DNA from 4 places in the Paenibacillus jiangxiensis genome. Region 2 is predicted to be linked to each of the others. Evidence: riboswitches for the same ligand, from Rfam matches in the RefSeq annotation. Region 2 holds a riboswitch; each other region holds the start of a gene.

Region 1 (4,963 bases), on a different contig from region 2:
GCACTTGGAATGTCGATAATTTTGGCGTTGGAAATTTGCGACTGGCCTTCATTGATTCGAATCGACCAATCGATTTTGTTTCCGTTTTGGGCGCCGTTTTTCTTCACATATTCGCCGCCGTAAGGAACCGTCACACTGGCGTTCCATGTGGCCGCTTTATCGCTGCCGTTCCACAGCTCTGCCGTATTATCAATATTCTTGACAATCAACGTGCCTTGCAGCGATGTTTTGAACTCGATCCAGTATGCGGATGAGACCGGGCTTGTAAAACGAATGGACAATTGGTTTCCGTTCGCTGCAGACGGTTCCGTCACCTCATATTGAGACTCTGGAACTTGGGCGCCCTTAGCAACGCCATCCCGTCCCCCCGTCAGCTTCATCTCGTATACCTTAACTGAATTCGGCACAAGCTTCTGATCATGCTTCAGTACATCCCTCACGATCGCTTCGTTTAGCGATTTGAGATTGTAGTTCATCTTGATGTTCCACGTAATCTCTTTGTTGACAGGATCGTAGCTGCCGTCTTTACCGCCGTTATTTTTCGTATAACCGTCGGAGGAGAAGCTCGCATCCCGCTGAATCGGCCCTTTTGCCTCGCCGTTCTCGCTCCATGACATGATGGCTCTGTTCATGTAATCCAGCTTGCTGTTATTCAGCCAATCGATGTTAAACTTCGTTTGGTACTCAATTGTATACGTGGTGTCAATGGTCTTGGAGAACTTGATTTCAAAACCGCCGCGTACATTATCATTATCGTACTCGATCTTGTAATCACTTGCAGGAACGACTTTTCCGTCCGCTTTCACGATTACTGAATCCGGAATGAATTCGAGACCGCCTTGCGGGAACGTATCCTTGATGACTACATTCTCCATGCTGTACTTGCTGCCGTCCGGCTTTTTATCGCCATTGATCGTAATAAGCCACTTCGCCGTTTTGTTGGCGAAGTCGACATTCGAGACGCCCTTCACCAGAGCGCGGATTCCTTGGGCCGGAGCTGTTACATCTTTGGACGAGTCACCCGATACGACTTTGTTCTTTACTGGCTGTCCGTCAGCGCTCGTCCGGTCGACCGGCTTTGTCTGGTAAACGATCGTATAAGGAGAATCGATACCCTTATTGAATTGAAGTGTAAATCCGTTTGTACCTGTCGGTGTAAAGGTGTATTCATCCGGTGAAAGCAGATCTTCAGCCTTCGTTGAATTCCCTTTATACACCTTCAGCGAATCGGCAACCAGCGTATGAATCGCACTGAATTCATCCGTAATAACCGCTTGATCTTTCGTAAGCTTTTTCTCGTTAAAATTGTATTTCACAGTCCAGGTGATGATTCCGGTGTCTTTATTCTGGCTATAAGTCTTATCCAAAAATTTACCACGGTCCACTGTTACCGTAGCGGTCGACTTGGTATCTTTCATATCGTCGCCAGACAGTACAGCGGTGTTCTCAAAACGAGTCTGCTCGCCGGTAAGCTTCGTCGAATAACGAATCTCGTAGGCTTTGCTGATCGTCTCATCCTGGAACGCAAGCTCCAGTTTGGCGCCGCCGTTCGTTTCGACCGTATACTTGTCGGTCCCTACCTTATCGCCAAGGACCGTCGAACCGTCGCCGTTAACCTGTAGGCGGTACACCTCCACAGAGTCGGCGATGAGTTCAGAACCTTCAGGTATCACATCCGTGATGACCGCATGCTTGATCTTATCCAGTGATTTGTTGACTTGAACCGTCCAATCGATCCGGTCTTTGCCAACCGCTTTTCCCTGTTTGTCGATCAGCTTTCCGCCCTGCGGCTTCAGATTCACGATAACGACTTGCTCTCCGCTTTTTACCGGAATGGCAATGACGACTTCCGTGCTTCCCTTAATCGTTTCCTTCGTAAACTCGGTACGTATTTCCAGCTTGCCGCTTACGTTGGAGTGGCTCTCCACATAATCGTTGAAGGTCATGACAACCTTCCCGTTGCGGTCGACGGTAAATGTGCCAACTTTGTCTTGATCGGCCACGAGTGGAGCGTCAATATCCGTAAAAATTTCAAACTGGTCCGGCAGCTCGAAGGTAAATGTATCCCCGTTCTTGTAGCCGTGACTATTCGGAAGCTCCCATTCGTAGCTGAGATTGACAGCCTCACCGATGTCCAGGGTACTGTCCGGATTATATACTGCATCGATCACGTTACCATTCAAGTCGGTTAATACCACTTTTGTTAAAATGTTGTCCGTATTCTTGACTGGCGCTGGCGGGATATAAACATCATCCGTCACTCCAACTTCATCTTTTACTCCATACACGGATTCCTGCACACTTGCTGGTGTATCGGCCGCATTGGCATTGGCCACATTGCCCGTCCAGGCGGTTACACCAAAAACCGATTGAAGCAGGAGCAGCAGCGCCACAACGATTCCACTAACTTTTTTCTTCATAATCTCTCCCTCAGTCTCTACATCACCCTCGAATGTTCGGTTCCGATCCTGCTTGCCGTGCGCAAATCGGGCTATCTATACTCCATTGAATTGTATGCCGTTAAGAGACCTTCCAGTCCATCACCTCCGCATATTTCTAATGGCGCACGATTCATTGTTCCTGTTTTTCCCACCAGAACCAAATGGGCTTCTTGCATTATACCTGCCCGATCTCTACAATTTCTCTACAAACTCGAACAAGCCTTGGACATTTGTCCAAAGCTTAAATTGATCGTATTCTTTTTAGTAATATTTGGATACCGAGTAGCGAGCGGCATCCTTTATCATTTTGAAATCGGCCCCTTTGGCTTTCCAGCTCGCATCGACCGTTGTATCAATGGTTACCCACTTCCCGTTCAAATAAACTTCATTCCAGGCGTGGTAAACATCGACGTATTCCGAAGTTCCCATATCGAGCTTGGCTGGAATGCCGATGCTCCGCAGCATGGAGGCGAACAGGGAGGCATAGTCGTAACACATCCCCTTCTGTCCAAGAATCGTACGGTTGATATCGGGAAGGTAGTTCGTCAGATCACTGGTTGCAAGAGCCTTGTCGTATCTGATCGTGCCCACAATATATTCATAAATAGCCTGTACTTTTTCTTCGTCGGATTGAGCAGACCCAGTCAGCTTCTTCGCAAGCTGAGCAGCCTTGTCCTGTTCGCTCCAATTGATATTTTGTACAGAACTCAAAAACACTTTGCTATTGTTCGCCAGTTGAAGTGTAACAGGCGCTTCCTGAACAATCTTATATTTGGTGCCGCTGACTTGTTCCAGTACGGTAACCGTGTAATCACCGTTACCCATCTGCAACGGAAATACTTCCTGCCGTTTGTTCGGCGAAAGCATATACGTGTATTTGTCCTGACTCTTTGCAATCATGAGCTTCGTCTTGGTCCCTGCTTTCACGTCATATCGAATAACGATCACACCACGGTCCAGCTGTTCCAAGCCCAACCAATCCTGAGATTGGGTAGCTTGTACTAATGGAGCCCACAATAATAACGCAAAAAGTCCTACAATCGCGAATATTGCGTTGCGCATACTGCAAACTCCCTTCGGTAGCCAGGCTGCCATTGACATAATCGTCAAGAAGGCCCTGTAGCTTTGCGTCCCTGTCTTTCGACAAGTTTGCCGTTATCGTGCTAGAGTTTCCAGATTTTAATATATTATTGTCCTATGAGAAACAAAAAAAGCGTCTTCGTTCGGTAGCTGGCTGCCATTTGACATATCGCCAAGTAGGCCCTGTAGCTTTGCGTCCTTGCCTTTCGACAAGTTTGCCGTTATCGTGAGTAGCTTTTGTGAGACTATCTTACCAGACATCTCTATTTCTATCAAGAGAAAATTTACAAGATTCATTGATTTCTGCGCCCATTCGATGATCTTTTTCGTTTCTCTCTCAGACCATAAGAGCAAGAATGAGGACGAAATAATAAAGCCTACTTGATAGAATGAGTTACACCAAAGCCAAGGAGGAAGCAAAATGTCGATGATTCAGGAATTCAATAATCTCCATACTTCAGAGGAGCTATTATTTTTGGGAAATGCCTGGGATCTATTATCAGCTTTGACATTAGAGAAGGCAGGTTTTAAAGCCATTGGTACTACCAGCTGGGGGATTGCCAATTCGTTAGGCTATGCGGACGGAGAATTAATAGATTTTAATCAAAATCTAGCAATCGTCAAAACCATTGCAGAGAATGTAAAAATACCGGTATCCGCTGATATTGAAGCAGGATATAGTGAGGATTTTAACACAATTATCGATAATGTATTAAGAACAGCAGATGTCGGGGTTGCCGGTATCAATATTGAGGATTCCCTGAAAAAAGAAAAGGGGTTAAGAGGTATAAAGGATCATTGCAGCCTCCTGACAAAAATGAGAACAGCGCTGGAAAATCACGGATATAATAATTTTTATATCAACGCCAGAACGGATACTTATTTTCAATTGGAAGCCCCTTTTAATGAAACGATCGATCGGGCCAAGGCCTATGTTGAAAGCGGGGCCAGCGGGATTTTTGTGCCAGGAGTAACGGAAGATGATGAAATTCAGCAAATCGCTGCTCAAGTCAAGGCACCGCTCAATATATTGTCTTTGCCTAACCTGACAAGTTGTAATAAGCTGAAAGAGCTAGGCGTGAAGCGCTTTAGCTTTGGAAATGCCCTGTCAGATAAAATCATCGCTTGTTTAGAAGACAATGCGGCTAAATTATTGGAATTACAGGATACATCACATTTATATGAGAACTAGATCAGGAAGGCAGGTGATGAAGGGATGACCAGTATAAATCTTTCATTTGACGAGATGTGGGAAAAAATCATTGCCTGCGACCGGAAATATGATGGTTTATTTTTTACAGCCGTGAAAACAACGAAAATCTACTGCCGTCCTTCCTGCAGGTCCAGAAAGCCCAAAAAGATAAATGTTGAGTTCTATCACAATATCAGTGAGGTTGAAAAGGCTGGTTTTCGTGCATGCAAAAGATGCCAGCCTGAGGTTG
Region 2 (4,963 bases):
CGAGCTACACCAGGATTTTACGGACAATATCTATGTAACGGACGTCCGGAGCGCCGAGATGATCAAATACGCCTCCAACGCCTTCCTGGCCACGAAAATTTCATTTATTAATGAGATTGCCAATATTTGCGAAAAAGTGGGCGCTGACGTCACCAATGTAGCGGTTGGCATGGGCATGGACAAACGCATCGGCTCCTCCTTCCTGCAGGCGGGAATCGGATATGGCGGTTCGTGCTTCCCCAAGGACACGAATGCCCTGATTCAAATCGCGGGCAACGTGGATTACGAGTTCAAACTGCTTAAATCCGTAGTGGAGGTGAACGCGGATCAACGCTATATGATTATTTCCAAGCTGCGCGAATCCCTCGGGCAGTTAAACGGTATACATGTGGGCGTATGGGGTTTGTCCTTCAAGCCGAACACGGATGACATCCGGGAGGCGCCGTCCCTCGAGATTGTGGAAACCCTGGTGAAGGAAGGCGCGTTCGTCAAAGTCCATGATCCGATCGCGATGGATAAATTCAGGGAGCAGTTTAATCATGAGCATATTCAGTGGTGCTCCACGCCTGAAGAAGCGGCGCTTGGCTGTGATGCCGTCTGCCTGCTGACCGACTGGGATCACTACAAGCAGGTAGATCTGCGCATGCTGGGCTCCGTGCTGCGCAAGCCGGTTCTCATTGATGGGCGTAATGTATTCTCTGAACAGCAGATCGCCGAATCCGGATTGGAGTATTATTCGGTCGGCAGACCGCGCATGAGTGGGCTTAACGGCCTTTCGCCAAGCGTAGCAGGTGCAGTATAATATTAATGGTCAGGAAAATATGACCTTTTCAGGAAATTTACTTCATGGAGGGAGAGTGGAGTTATGAAATTGGTACTTTTGTCTGGCGGTTCCGGTAAAAGATTATGGCCTCTGTCCAACGATTCCCGTTCCAAACAGTTTCTGAAGGTGCTGGAAAGCCCGGAGGGACTTCCTGAATCCATGGTGCAGCGGGTATGGAGACAGCTTGGAGACGCCGGAATGGCGGAGTCCTCATATATTGCAACTGGCAGAGCTCAGGTCGAAATGATTCAGAGCCAGATCGGGAGCGACGTCAGCATCATTGTGGAGCCTGAGCGCAGGGATACCTTCCCGGCCATTGCGTTAACGGCCACTTACCTGTACAGCATCGCAGACGTATCTCCAGATACGGTCGTTGCGATTCTGCCGGTTGATCCGTACGTGGAGCAGACCTTCTTCCACACGGTGGCGCGCATGGAATACACGCTGCAGAAAACGGGTGCCAACCTTGCTCTGATGGGTGTCGTCCCATCCTATCCATCCGAAAAATACGGTTATATCATTCCGAAAGAAGGCCCGGCTGGAATTGCGGGCTGCCTGCAGGTCAGCCATTTTCAAGAAAAACCGAACAAAGAGCAGGCTGAGCTTCTGATTGAGCGGAGTGCGCTCTGGAACTGCGGAGTTTTTGCTTTCCGTCTGGGATATCTGTTGAACATTCTGGAAGGGAAGGGGCTTCCGCTGAAGTATGAAGAACTGCAGAAACAATATCATCTATTATCTAAAATAAGCTTTGATTATGAAGTGGTAGAGAAGGAAGAGAACATCGTAGTTCTTCCATATGACGGCTTCTGGAAGGATCTCGGCACCTGGAACACGCTGACGGAGGAAATGTCGCAGCGCCAGGTGGGCAAGGGAGTGATGACCGAGGATTCCGTGAATACAAGTCTAATCAACGAGCTGGACATTCCGGTTACCATTATCGGGGCCAGCGATCTGATCGTTGCGGCCAGTCCGGATGGCATTCTTGTAACCAACAAGGCGGAGAGCCCGCGGATCAAGGAAGTGCTGAAGGCTCACAATCAGCGTCCGATGTACGAGGAGCGCCGTTGGGGGCATTACCGGGTTGTGGATTATGTGAAATATCCGGAGGGCAATGAAGTGCTCACCAAGCGGATTTGCATCGAGAAGGACAAAAATATCAGCTACCAGCTTCATCGCAAGCGGAGTGAAATATGGACGATCATCAGCGGCGAGGCGGAAGTAATTCTGAACGAGAAACTGCACAAAGTAAAGGCCGGCGACGTTGTCCGCATTCCGGAAGGCACGAAGCACAGCATTCTGGCGGTGACCGATGTGGAGCTGATTGAAGTGCAGACAGGTTCCGAGCTGGTGGAAGAAGATATCGTCCGCTTCTGCATGGATTGGAATGACATCTCTCTGCACCAGTTTATTAGCTGAAAAAACGCACATGTTGCGTTTTTACGCATATAATTGCAAAAAATGATGTTGTTTAACGGTTTTTTTTGTCAAAATATCTGAAAAAAATGGGTTCCAGCATGGATGATCTATTAATTTTTGGTAAATCCGAGTCGATACTCTAGGATAAGAAGGAGCTTCATAGACCTTCATACGAAAAATGGCAACCCTGTCGAAAGGCAGGTGAACGCAAAGCTATAGGGCCTTACCCCATCGAGGGATGGCAGCCTGGCTACCGAGAGGGAGAGAATTGGTGAAAACTTATTCTATGTATCGATTTTTTAAAACACTGCTGCCTGTCGTGCTGTTTTGCTCTCTGCTCCCATCAGGGCTGTCGCGGGAACACACTGCCCAGGCAGCTGCAGCGCCCATTAATCCTGCTGCTTCAGCCGGGGCGCGCGAATTATATGCGTACTTGTCCAATTTGGACGGAAGAGGGATGATTACAGGTCAGCATGATTATCTGGAGAGCCCGGATGAACTGAACATCAAGCTGAAGAAAATCAGCGGGCAGTACGCCGGCCTGCACGGCTATGAGCTGGGGGCTGTTTCCAACCAGTCGGCTGCGGAGGCCGAGGCCCAGCGCAGCAATGTAGTGTATAGTGCGATTAATTGGCATAATGCCGGCGGCATCGTCGCCATAACCTTTCATCAGGCGCTTCCCGGCAAACCGTTGACCTGGGCCAATGTACAGGCCAAGATTACCCAGGCGCAATTTAACAAGTACGTTACACCAGGAACCAGGGAATATGCAAGGCTGATCGCAGATCTGGATCGCGTCGCGGTGTCCCTCGGCGAACTGCGGGATGCGGGTGTGCCCGTTCTATGGCGGCCTTACCACGAGATGAACGGGGATTGGTTCTGGTGGGGAAACAAGAATAACTTTGTGAAATTATGGGATATCATGTATGACAGATTTGTGAATGTCCACCAGCTGAACAATCTGCTGTGGGTCTGGAATCCCAACGCTCCGAACGCTTGGTCAGCTCCTTATGCCAGTACGTTTCCCGGTTTGTCCAAGGTCGATATTCTGGCCGCGGACATCTATGACAATGATTTCAAGCAGAGCTATTATGACGGCTTGCTGAGTCTGGCCGGAGAAAAACCGATTGCCATTGGCGAGCACGGAGAGATGCCTTCCGAGAGGGTATTGTCAGCCCAGCCGAAATGGGCATACTCCATGACCTGGGGCAACATGCTGACACAAAACAATTCGAACGATCAAATTATTGCATACATGAATGAGGACAGAACACTGACTCGGGATGAATTGGCGGCAGACATGGCTGCTCCTCCTGAAGCCCCTCCTGCGGAGCCGCCTGATACTGCTCCTCCGGGAGCGCCACCGGTCGGGGAAGAACCCGATCCGGAGCCTGAACCGGAACCTGCCCCCGAGCCTGTTCCAGATACGGTGTATGAGGGACTGCACGCCGAGTTCTTCAACAATATCGAGCTAAGCGGGACACCTGTGCTTACACGCACGGATGCCAAGCTGGATTTCAACTGGCGCAGTGCCGCGCCGGATCCGGCAGTGCCTGCCGATCAATTCTCCGTACGCTGGACAGGCAAGGTAAAACCCAGGTACAGCGGCACCTATACCTTTACGACGATTTCCGATGACGGAATCCGGGTATGGGTGGATGGGCAGCTGATCATTGACAGTTGGTTCAAGCAAAGCTGGACGGAGCGCAAAGGAAGCATCAGCCTTGCGGCTGATCAGCTCTACGACCTCAAAGTGGAATATTACGAAGGAACAGGTGATGCCATGGCACGCCTGATGTGGGAGAGCGAGCAGGAGTCCAAAGCGGTCATTCCTTCGAGCGCTTTGTTCCATACTGTGAAATAGCTCTCTCTTTCCGGCAACCCTGTACAGAAAGTGTGGACATGAACAATGAAAAATTGGTTGGCTAACAAGTATGCATATTTGCTTCTGGGCCTGCTTGGCTTGGTTATCTTGTTTTCGCTTTTGGGTTATGCCAACAAAAGCAATCAGGAAAATGAGAAGAACGCCGCTACAACCTTATGGATGCTTGGCGTCAGCGATGATTCCTCCGCTGAATTCAAGGGAGGGGCGGGCAAAGAATCCGTCACCCTGGACGTTCAAGCAGCGAGCGCGACGGCGTTAAAGGCGGCGGGAGGAGCGGCGCAGGCCGTTAAGACCTCCTCCCCTGTTATTCAACTTAACGGATCCATTCCCCCAGGACTGAATGCCGAGACCAATCCGGAGCTCGTGCTCGAATATGAGCTGGATACCATTCCGGCCAATGGCGTACGGTTTAATGTCCGCATCCTGGACGCCAGCAAGGCCGTGCCGCAGATGGCCGTGTTTTCCAATAACCAGCTTTCCGGCATGATCCAGATTGCAGGTGTGGCGGGAACGGGAAGCCAGTATACCTTCAAGAGCAATTATCAATTGTATATCCCGAAGGAACAGCTGCAGACGGGAGTAAATCAGCTCAAGCTCCGTGTGGCCCGGTGCCTGTACTGCTCGGAGGCAGAGAATTCGAGCCTCTGGTGGACATGGGACAGCCTGAATCTTGAGAAGCTTGCTTCCCCGGCTGCTGAGCCGATTCATGGCAGCTACATCCGTACGGGAACCAATGTAAACAATAACGAGTTTTATTATGATAAAGGGGCTACCCGTCATCTTCCTGCCGTGATGAAGTGGCTGGGGATCGCCTACAGCGGAAATATTATGCGGGTCAC
Region 3 (4,963 bases), on a different contig from region 2:
TCGTTACGTCTGTCAAGCAGAAATTGCCGGCCGGCATCGGTAATAAATACGATCACCCTTCGTTTGTCATCCGCATCGGTACGACGCACAACAAACCCCTTCTTCTCAAGGCTCTTTAGCGCTGTTGCCACCCGTCCCGTGCTGACGGACAAGTATTCGCTCAATTCTCCGGAGGTGGACCCGTCTTTATGGAAATTCAGGTGGATCAGGATCCCCATTTCCCCGCGCGAAAAGAGCTTTCTCCCATCATCCAGCGGCGGTTTGCGAGCTTGGGCGGCGTATTCAAAGAGTTCTACAGCTAATGCTTTATAATCCAATTGCATGGCTCACACCTTCTAAAATTTATCTTACACTATGAGATAATAATAGATCTTTGCTGCTGTGTCAAACCCATACGGGGATTCCCTCTATTTTCCGCCAAATTAAGGTGCAGATGATACTGGTCAGACGAAAAAACAACACAAGAAATAACCCGGCTGAATCCCTCGGCCGGGTTATTATAAGACCTTGCACGACACCTATCGGCGCCTATCCATTAAAACGCCCGCTCGTATTGCACCGGAACTTTATGATCCTCGCTGAGCGTTACCGCCGCATGTACAGCCCAGTAAGGATCGCTCAGCATGCCGCGCCCCACCGCCGCCAGATCGGCGTCTCCGTTCCCAATGACCGATTGCGCCATGGCCGGGTCATCCAGTCTTCCGACGGCAATGACCGGAATGTCAACCTCCTCACGGATCTGCCGGGCGAACGGAACCTGATAGCCGGGATGGTTGCCCGGTCTTCTCGCTCCAGGAGTCCCTTCGCCGCCGGAGCTGACGTGAACAACATCCACGCCTGCATCACGGTATTTCTTGAGCAATTCGATCGCATGATCGATATCGTAGCCTCCGTCCGCATACTCCACAGCGGAGATCCGGAACAGCAGCGGCATATTCTCAGGCATCTCCTTTTTGATCGCCTGAATGACCTCTACACCGAAGCGTGAAAGGTCTTGTCCGTAGATATCATCCCGCTTGTTGGTGAGAGGGGAGTGAAATTGATGAATGAGATAGCCGTGTGCTCCATGGATCTCAATCGTATCCACTCCTGCCGCTACAGCACGGCGCGCCGCTTCCCCGAACTTCCTCACCATCTCCTGTACTTCCTCCGTTGTCAGCGCGCGCGGTTTCTTGTACGGCTCTCCACCAGGAAACTCAATGGCCGACGGGGCAACCGGTTCGGCTGCGTCCTCCGCCTTGCGGCCGGCATGGGCAATTTGGATGCCCAGCTTCGCTCCATGCTCATGCACACCATCGGCGATACGGCGGAAAGCGGGGATATGCTCATCCGACCACAAACCCAGATCATAGTCTGAAATGCGGCCATCAGGCTCAACATCTGTCATTTCTATAATGATCAATCCTGTGCCGCCCACAGCACGGCTGGTGTAATGGACATAATGCCAGTCATTCGGAATGCCGTCCTTTGCCGTCACCGAGTATTGGCACATCGGCGCCATGACGATCCGGTTTTTAAGCTCCAAGCCTTTAATGGTGTAAGGCGTGAACAGTATGTTCTTTGACATGGTAATCCCTCCCTGGTTCCTGTCCCATAGTTTCAACCACAGGTTTACGAAACATACATTTAATGCCTTTTCACTGCACTGCAACTCAAGTTAGTTGCGCACAATTTATTATCATATGTTACGATTCCCCACACAAGTACTCACATCCATGTTCCCTAGTATCATTTTTTATACTGTCTTTGTGAGCGTCTATCAGCTCGAGGGTCCTGCTTTTCATGAATCAAAAGAACTTAAAATTTTTATTTCTTTGCCCTAAAAAAAGAAAATTTGAGGAAAATAGTTCCAAACTCCTATTCCCATATAACCATTGTATTGGTAAATTGACATCATACAACACGGTTAGACAGCAATGAAATTCGTACGATAAAGGCAAACCCGCCGAAAGACGGGGACGCAAAGCTATAGGGGCTTAGGTGGAATACCATGATGCCAGCCAGCTGCCGAATACGACGGAAAACCTCCGTCTTATTCCATTATCAGATAAGAAGGAGGTGTTTTTGCGTTCGAAAATGTAAATTTTTGATCTTTAAGGAATAAAAACGGATTTTTTGATGTTGGAGTAACATGGATGTATTGATTTTTGATGGGTTTCTTGGCACTGCAGAGCATTAAACCATATCGCACATCTAACTGCAAAGGAGCAGTATCACATGAACAATAAGGTCAAAGTTGCGATTATTGGCAGCGGTAACATCGGGACGGATCTGCTGAAGAAGACAATGCGATCCCCTTACCTGGAGTGCACGCTGTTTGTGGGGAGAAATCCGGAATCGCGGGGAATGGTCACCGCGAGAGAGCTCGGCGTACACGTTTCCGATCAGCAAATTGACGCTTTGATAGAACATGCCTCTATGTATGATATTGTTTTCGATGCCACTACAGCGTATTCCCATATACAGCACGAGAAAATTCTCAGAGGTTTAGGGAAGTTTGTTATCGATATGACGCCATCAAAAATCGGAGCCATGTGCGTTCCTGCCGTAAATTTGCACGAATGCCTGACTCTCGACAACGTGAATATGGTTACCTGCGGAGGACAAGCCTCCGTGCCGGTGGCATATGCGGTCGGACAATCCCATAGTCAGGTTGATTATATTGAAGTTGTATCCAGCATTGCCTCCATGAGCGCCGGCCCCGGCACCAGATCCAACCTCGACGAATACATCGAAACCACCGAGGAAGCGATCAAAAAATTCTCCGGCGCCCGCCGCGCCAAAGCCATTCTGAATTTAAATCCCGCAGAGCCCTGCGTCGATATGCAAACCACCGTCTATGCCAAGGTCCATGACCCTGATCTGAATACGCTAAAAGAGCATCTGGATCGGATCATTTCCACAATCCAGGCTTATGTGCCAGGCTATCAGTTGATTATCCCTCCTTCCATTGAGGACGGAAGAGTTGTCGTTATGGTTAAGGTGGAAGGAGCCGGGGACTTCCTGCCGAAGTATGCCGGAAATCTGGATATCATTAACTGCGCAGCCATCGCCATTGCGGAAAAGTACGCCTTCAAGCTGACAGGGATCGAGAGAGGTGCGTAAGCATGACGACCGTGCTGATCAGCGATCCAACCTTAAGAGACGGCTCCCATGCCGTTCGGCACCAGTTTACCAAAGAGCAAATGCAGACTTACATGCTTGTGGCGGAGGCAGCCGGCATCCCTGTCATCGAGGTAGGCCATGGCAACGGCCTGGGGGCTTCGTCATTGCAGCTGGGGGAATCCCTGGTTTCGGATGAGGAAATCTTCATCCTGGCCTCCCAGACCCTGCGTAAAACCAAAATAGGAATCCATGTCATTCCCGGCCTGGCCACCATCCATGACCTGAAAAAGGCCATCGAGATGGGCGTGCATACGGTCAGGGTTGCCTCTCATTGTACGGAGGCCGACATCACCAAGAGACATATCGAATATACCCTGAGCCAGGGGCGGGAAGCTTATGGCGTGCTGATGATGAGCCATATGGCATCCGTCGGGCTGCTGGTGCAGGAAGCCTTGAAAATGCAGTCATACGGCGCACAAGGAGTCATCATCATGGATTCCGCCGGAGCCTATTTGCCGAATGACGTCACGGAGCGGATTGGCGCGCTCACCGCCGTATTGACGATTCCGGTCGGCTTTCATGCACATAACAACCTGGGCCATGCCGTCGCCAATTCGGTTGCCGCTCTGCAGGCAGGCGCACAAATACTGGACGCCACGATGCGGGGATTCGGAGCCGGAGCAGGTAACACCCAATTAGAGGTGCTGATTCCCGTGCTGCATAAATTGGGCTACACCACGAACATTGACCTGTCCAAGCTCCTCCAGGGTGCAAATGTAGCAGAAAAAGCATTCATAGACAAAGTGCCCACCATTAACTCCATCAGTGTGATCAGCGGATTGGCCGGTGTGTTTTCAGGCTTTGCAAAGCCTGTGGAGCGTTTATCCCAAAAATATAACGTGGATCCCCACGAAGTGTTCCTTGAGCTGGGCAGAAGAAAAATTATAGCCGGGCAGGAAGACATCATTATTGAGGTTGTCCGTGAGCTTGCCGCTTCAAAGTCCAATACTCCGATGAAAGGGTTGAATCCCATGCTGAGAGACCGTGATCAAGTCGAGGTTACTTATCCATTCCAGGGGGTCGAGAGAAGAGTCCTTGCCCATAATGAGAAACTGATGCTTGTCGAACATCTATTGGCGCATGGCTCCACTTTTCCTCTGCACAGCCATGAACATGAACAGATTTTTTACATTCTGGAGGGAAGGGTCAGGGTCACTTGTAACGGAGAGGAGTATGAAGTAAAGGCAGGGGGAAGCTTTGTCATCCCCGGAGGGTTGGAACACAGCGTCTATGCCGTCGAAGACACGGTCTCTTTGGACATTTTCACTCCGGCTCGCGAGGAATATATAATCTGATGCTCAATAAGTTGGGAAACAGGAAGGGGACACATCATGGATCTGGGTCTTAAGGGAAAAGTTGCATTGATCACCGGCGGGAGCAAAGGAATCGGCCTGGAGACGGCGGCAACACTTGCCGCCGAGGGCGCCAGGGTTGCCATATGCGCGCGCAGCGAAGAGTCGTTGGCCACGGCGGCGGCACACATTCGGGACCGGTCCGGCTCTGAGGTGCTAACGATCAAAGTTGACGTCACTACATCCGGGGACTGCGAAAAAGCGGTATCCGATACGGTAAGCCGCTTCGGACGGCTCGATATTGTGGTGAATAACGCGGGGACTGCGGCAGCGAAGCCATTTGAGCAGATCAGCAATGAGCAGTGGACCTCCGATCTGGATTTAAAGCTGCTGGCTGCTATCAGCGTATCACGGGCTGCCGTTCCGCATTTGCGGGCTGCCGGAGGCGGAGCGATCATCAATGTCACTACATCTTTGTCCAAGACACCACCAGCCTCCTCCATGCC
Region 4 (4,963 bases), on a different contig from region 2:
AAGGTCCGACAGGAAAAGCAGGAGCCCCCAATGGAGTCGACATTTGCTTGCGCACATCACTTTTCTTCATTCTTGTCATCACCTTTCCGCTTTTCGATTTCCATAAAAATAATTGTCTCGTGATCTTCCACAAATATATCCACATCATTTATATCTTCTTTGGGGAGTTCTTCTAATAGTTCTTGCATTTGATCCTCATTACGGTAAATGAGCCACCAATCCATCACAGCTTCCATATAAGCAATTGTGGGAGAGCCCGGATGATAGTTAATGATTAACAAGCGGCCGCCTGGATTGAGCAGTTGAAATAATTTTTTCGTTAATCGTTTAGCAATTTTATCTGGAAGATAATCATATACACCGATGGAATAGATAAAATCAAAAGTGGGAAGAGGGACTTTATTTCTGATGATGTCAACAACTGAGGCTGGGATCGCTTCGCCAAAATCCTTTATGGCTTCTGCAGCAACCGAAAGAGCCTCCTGATCTTGATCAATGGCGACAAATTTTCCAATCGTTTTGTTTTGCACCGCAGCACAATCTGATGTTTCTCTTAAGTGACCACAAGCGACCGAGAGAATATAAGGATTCGCAACACGTTCTGAGGTTTGATTAATTTTGCTGGAAAGGATACGTCTTCTTTCGCGGTTAGCATTATTGGCATGAGCCATGCGGTTTAAGTCGTAATATAGAAAATCGGCAATCTCTGATTTTTCATTCTCGTAGGGGGACGATTCCAACTTTTCAAAGTCATACTGCAGGTCCAGCATTATGGGATCACCTGCATAACCGCGCGGTCTTTCAAATGCTCGACGGGATAGTGGTTCTTGCAAGAAAAAATGGCTTATGGAGTGTTCACGATATCGGGGGATAAACTGGGTCCAATCTTCTGTTGAGTACTGTTGACGTAAGTCTCTTAATCCATCATAAAGCGTACTTAATGCTTCAGAGTATTGGCCTTGATTAATCTTCATTTCAACATCTTCAAAAAACTCTTTTTCAATCGTCTGATCCATTAGTTTCCCTCCCTGAAAGACTCCTAACGATTGCGGCATTCCATTCAATTCGGCAGTTGGGCTCTATTCTCTCCTAATTTGAATAAACGTGTTTAAAGATATCTTCGAGGGCTGGGTCTGGGGTAAGTTCCGCATATTCCGCGGCCTCGTCGATTTCCCTGACGATTCGATCATGAATTTCCTGCTCTGCGTGTTCCTCCAATATCCCGGATTTTCTGAGATAACGGCTAAAGGATTCAAGCGGGTCGTACTTCTCGGCTTCCTCTATTTCCTCACTGGAACGATATCCTTGATCATCGTCATCGCTTGGATAAGGAGCCAGGCGGTAGAGACCGGCCTCGATCAGCGTAGGACCCTCTCCTCTGTTCGCTCTGTCGACGGCCTCTTTCGTGACCCTGTATACTTCCAGGGGATCATTGCCGCTCACACGGATGCCAGGAAAGCCGTATGCTTTTGCCCGATCTGCAACACTATCACGTACCGTCTGCTTCGAGGAGAGAACCGAAAGACCATAGGGCTGGTTCTGTTCGCAGAAAAAAATGACCGGAAGCTTGTGTCCTCCTGCAAAGTTTGCTGCTTCGTGAAACTCCCCCCGATGGCTGCCTCCATTTCCAAAAGCGACTAACACGACAGGATGATCTCCCCGTATTTTGCCGGCCAAGGCGATTCCTACGGCATGCGGGACATGAGTGGTAGTGAGGCCGGAAGTCGAAAGAATACGATTTTTTTTACTGCCATAATGCCCAGGCATTTGCCGCCCGCCGCTGTCCGCAGCTTCTGCCTTGGCAAAAGCGGTGAGCATCAGTTCCTTTGCCGTCATGCCGAAAACAATGGCCATGCCCATATCGCGATCATACGGGCAAAGAAAATCTTTCGTCATATCCAGTGCATACGCCGCACCTACCTGTGCGGCTTCATGACCTTGACAAGACATGTGGAAAGGGATTTTTCCAGCACGATGAAACAATCCCAGCCGTTCGTCGACTTTCCGTGCCAGAGCCATATCCCGGTACATATCCAGAAGCTGCTGATTCGACAAACCGAGTTGTCGATGCTTGTTGGGCAAACAAAAAACCTCCCTTCTTGGTTTCATCTGGTGTTACCTGAAAATGAATAGACGGAGGTTTCCGACGTATTCGGTAACTGGCTGACATAGAGGATTGTGGTACTATCCGCCTTAGTCCCTATAGCTTTGCGTCACCGCCTTTCAACGGGTTTGCCATTATCGTACATAGTATAAAGTTGTAATATATTGTATATTGTTTCATGATATTTACTTTTTTGGAATAGGGCTTCATTACCATATTTTTCAGCATACGACAATGTTCGCTTTTCTTCGTTATGTAGGGGCATATGCGTAAATAACGTATTCCGTGGTACATTTGATTGGTTTTTATTGGAATTTTTTTGGAATTTTTTTGGCAAATTTTGCTCGTTTATCTATGCTATGGTTTTTGGATATGGAAGGAATTTTTCCTGCTCCAGAAACAGCAAGAAAGGCCTCTGACGGACCAGAGACCTTGTGACGTATCTGTGATTTGGTTGATGTCAGGAAAACTGTTGCGTGATATGCTGGATGAAAGCTTCTTCGCCGATCTCTTTCCTGAGCTCCAATAACGCTTTCGCATCTTCTCCAACTACATATCTCAACTGCTTTGTACCGTCCGTTGCCGCCTGATAGATGGTCTCCGCCACCATTTCCGGAGTGCATGCGCTGTCCGTGTTAATGATTGCCTCCACCAAGGGCTGAACCGATTGGGAGTATTCCTGATAATCTGGCAAAGACTCAATGGACAATAAATCGATAGATCTGCCAAAAAAGTCCGTTTTGACCACACCAGGCTCAATTAGTTTTAACCGGATATTTTGAGAAGCAAGCTCAAACGATAAAGTTTCCGTGAAGCCTTCAATTGCAAATTTAGTAGAGTGATAAAGCGAAAATGAAGGCAGCCCCACTCTTCCGGACATTGAAGATAAATTGATGATTATTCCACTATTATTAGCTCTAAAATGAGGAAGAATGCTCTTGGTCACCTTCATAAGGCCGAGTACATTTACTTCAAATTGCTTTCGAATTTGCTCGTATGAAGCCGCCTCGAAGATGCCCAGAACTCCGTAACCGGCATTATTTAACAGGACATCGATTGTGCCAAATCGCTCCAAACCTGCCCTTAATGCCTCTTGAATCGTTTCCAATTGTTCAACGTCGAGCCTCGTTACCAAAACATTCTCCAGCCGCGACAGTTCGGTTTCTCTTTCAGGTGAACGCATGGTAGCAATCACATTCCATCCCTGATCTGCAAAATACCTGGCTGCAGCTTTTCCAATTCCAGACGATGAACCCGTAATCATAATTGTTTTCATGTTTTGCCCTCCTGCAAATCATTGGTGTATTTTTTGGGAACGCTCGCAAAACATATGCCCTCGAAAACCAAATCAACGGGTTTGCTATGATCGTACAAAGTATAATGCTGCCATAATGATATTGGACGAGATCCCGTTTTTGAATAGGACATACCTACCAAGTTTTAGGTAAAGGAGAGACTACCCCCAAGTAATGCATGCTTGAGGGCAGTCTGTTTTTCATCTTACCGGTTAAGCTTTCTTTCTTCTCAGCAGGAACAGGCCTGCAAGCAGGATGAGGCATCCGGCCAGCAAATAGCCGTACATATTCGTTGCAGTTGCCGGCAGCTTGCTGCCAGTGCCATCCCCGTTGCTGGAGGAGCTTCCGCTCTCCGAGTCACCCGAGGTGCCGGATTGCCCGCTTCCTCCAGTTCCACCCGAGCTTCTGGACTGACCGGAGTCTGTGGAACCGGAATCCGAACCTCCCCAGCCCGGGTTGTCTGGATTGCCGGAGGAAGAGCCGTCGTTCGGTTCTCCTCCCGGTATGCCGGGATTGCTGCCGCTTCCGCCGCCAATGATGATGTCTTCAGACGGCGTATCCGAATCGTCCAGATTATCCCCGCTCACTTCACCTACGTTTTGTATCGTTTGGCCCGGTTGGCCTGCCACCAGTTTGGCCTGGAATACAATCGTATGCCAGTCCGTATCTGTAACCTCGCCGAACTGTCCACTCACCATGCCATTGACGTATGAGCCTTTGTCGCTGTCCAGCGCATCGGTTACAGTAATGCCGTCCACCTTCAGCATGCCTGGCACATATTGCAGCTCGGCACGCAGGGCGTCCGAGATTTCCAGATTGGTCACGACACTGTCCTCTACGGTGTTGCGTGTGCGAATCGTGTACTCAATCACATCGCCGACTTCGATGCTGCCTCCGTTCACATCTTTCGCCGATTTCTCGGATTCAAGCACTGGGGAAGCCGGATCGACAGCGTCGTCATCGTGCGAACCTCCGCCACCACCGCCACCGCCTGAACCCCCACTACCCGGATCTTCAGTTACAGGCGGGTTTACCGGTGGTGCTGGTGGGTCTACTGGTGGATCAACTGGCGGCTGCACTGGTGGATCTACCGGCGGAATGACTACAGGCGGTTCTTCCTCAACGGCTATTTTCTCCGTTGGCTCGCCTGGTTGATCAATGTTATCGCCAGTCACCAGCGCTGTATTTTGAATCACCTGGCCGTCGTATCCCGTCTGGATAATGGCCTGGAACTCCAACATATGCCAATTCATATCATCTACGCTACCGAATGAGCCGTACACTTCGCCGGAAACAGAATGACCGGCATCGCTATCCTGAGCATCCGTCACGGACATACCGTCCACCTTCAGGCTGTCTGGCACGTACTCCAGTCCCGCAGGCAGCGTATCGGTAATCGATAGATTTTCCAGATAAGTGTCGTTCACGACCGCTCTTGTACGAATCGTATAAGCCACCGTGTCCCCGACTTCATACGTGGCCTTGCTTGCATCCACGTTCGTTACAGATTTCTCCGATTCAATCTGCGGGTTCCGCGGATAGACCTGTACTTCTTCCCGTGGTC

What was found. Region 2 has a riboswitch for cyclic di-GMP ahead of ACI1P2_RS00180 (glycosyl hydrolase). Riboswitches for the same ligand answer to the same signal wherever they lie in the genome.
Region 1: another riboswitch for cyclic di-GMP. It lies ahead of ACI1P2_RS22410 (transglutaminase-like domain-containing protein); the one in region 2 lies ahead of ACI1P2_RS00180 (glycosyl hydrolase).
Region 3: another riboswitch for cyclic di-GMP. It lies ahead of ACI1P2_RS21400 (acetaldehyde dehydrogenase (acetylating)); the one in region 2 lies ahead of ACI1P2_RS00180 (glycosyl hydrolase).
Region 4: another riboswitch for cyclic di-GMP. It lies ahead of ACI1P2_RS09760 (thiamine pyrophosphate-dependent dehydrogenase E1 component subunit alpha); the one in region 2 lies ahead of ACI1P2_RS00180 (glycosyl hydrolase).

What each region holds. Positions count from the first base shown of each region.
Region 1 covers NZ_JBJURI010000026.1:8,456-13,418, forward strand. The annotation lists gene ACI1P2_RS22405 (collagen binding domain-containing protein) at 1-2,420, opposite strand, end outside; gene ACI1P2_RS22410 (transglutaminase-like domain-containing protein) at 2,703-3,503, opposite strand; cyclic di-GMP riboswitch class I at 3,517-3,605, opposite strand; cyclic di-GMP riboswitch class I at 3,664-3,751, opposite strand; gene ACI1P2_RS22415 (isocitrate lyase/PEP mutase family protein) at 3,943-4,713, shown strand; gene ACI1P2_RS22420 (bifunctional transcriptional activator/DNA repair enzyme AdaA) at 4,738-4,963, shown strand, end outside.
Region 2 covers NZ_JBJURI010000001.1:32,509-37,471, reverse strand. The annotation lists gene ACI1P2_RS00190 (UDP-glucose dehydrogenase family protein) at 1-802, shown strand, start outside; gene ACI1P2_RS00185 (sugar phosphate nucleotidyltransferase) at 866-2,239, shown strand; cyclic di-GMP riboswitch class I at 2,410-2,497, shown strand; gene ACI1P2_RS00180 (glycosyl hydrolase) at 2,526-4,103, shown strand; gene ACI1P2_RS00175 (discoidin domain-containing protein) at 4,149-4,963, shown strand, end outside.
Region 3 covers NZ_JBJURI010000024.1:32,946-37,908, reverse strand. The annotation lists gene ACI1P2_RS21410 (MarR family winged helix-turn-helix transcriptional regulator) at 1-317, opposite strand, end outside; gene ACI1P2_RS21405 (NADH:flavin oxidoreductase/NADH oxidase) at 536-1,567, opposite strand; cyclic di-GMP riboswitch class I at 1,926-2,012, shown strand; gene ACI1P2_RS21400 (acetaldehyde dehydrogenase (acetylating)) at 2,185-3,105, shown strand; gene dmpG (4-hydroxy-2-oxovalerate aldolase) at 3,108-4,460, shown strand; gene ACI1P2_RS21390 (SDR family NAD(P)-dependent oxidoreductase) at 4,497-4,963, shown strand, end outside.
Region 4 covers NZ_JBJURI010000007.1:166,028-170,990, forward strand. The annotation lists gene ACI1P2_RS09750 (acetoacetate decarboxylase) at 1-70, opposite strand, end outside; gene ACI1P2_RS09755 (class I SAM-dependent methyltransferase) at 57-1,016, opposite strand; gene ACI1P2_RS09760 (thiamine pyrophosphate-dependent dehydrogenase E1 component subunit alpha) at 1,090-2,031, opposite strand; cyclic di-GMP riboswitch class I at 2,152-2,247, opposite strand; gene ACI1P2_RS09765 (SDR family oxidoreductase) at 2,565-3,380, opposite strand; gene ACI1P2_RS09770 (isopeptide-forming domain-containing fimbrial protein) at 3,612-4,963, opposite strand, start outside.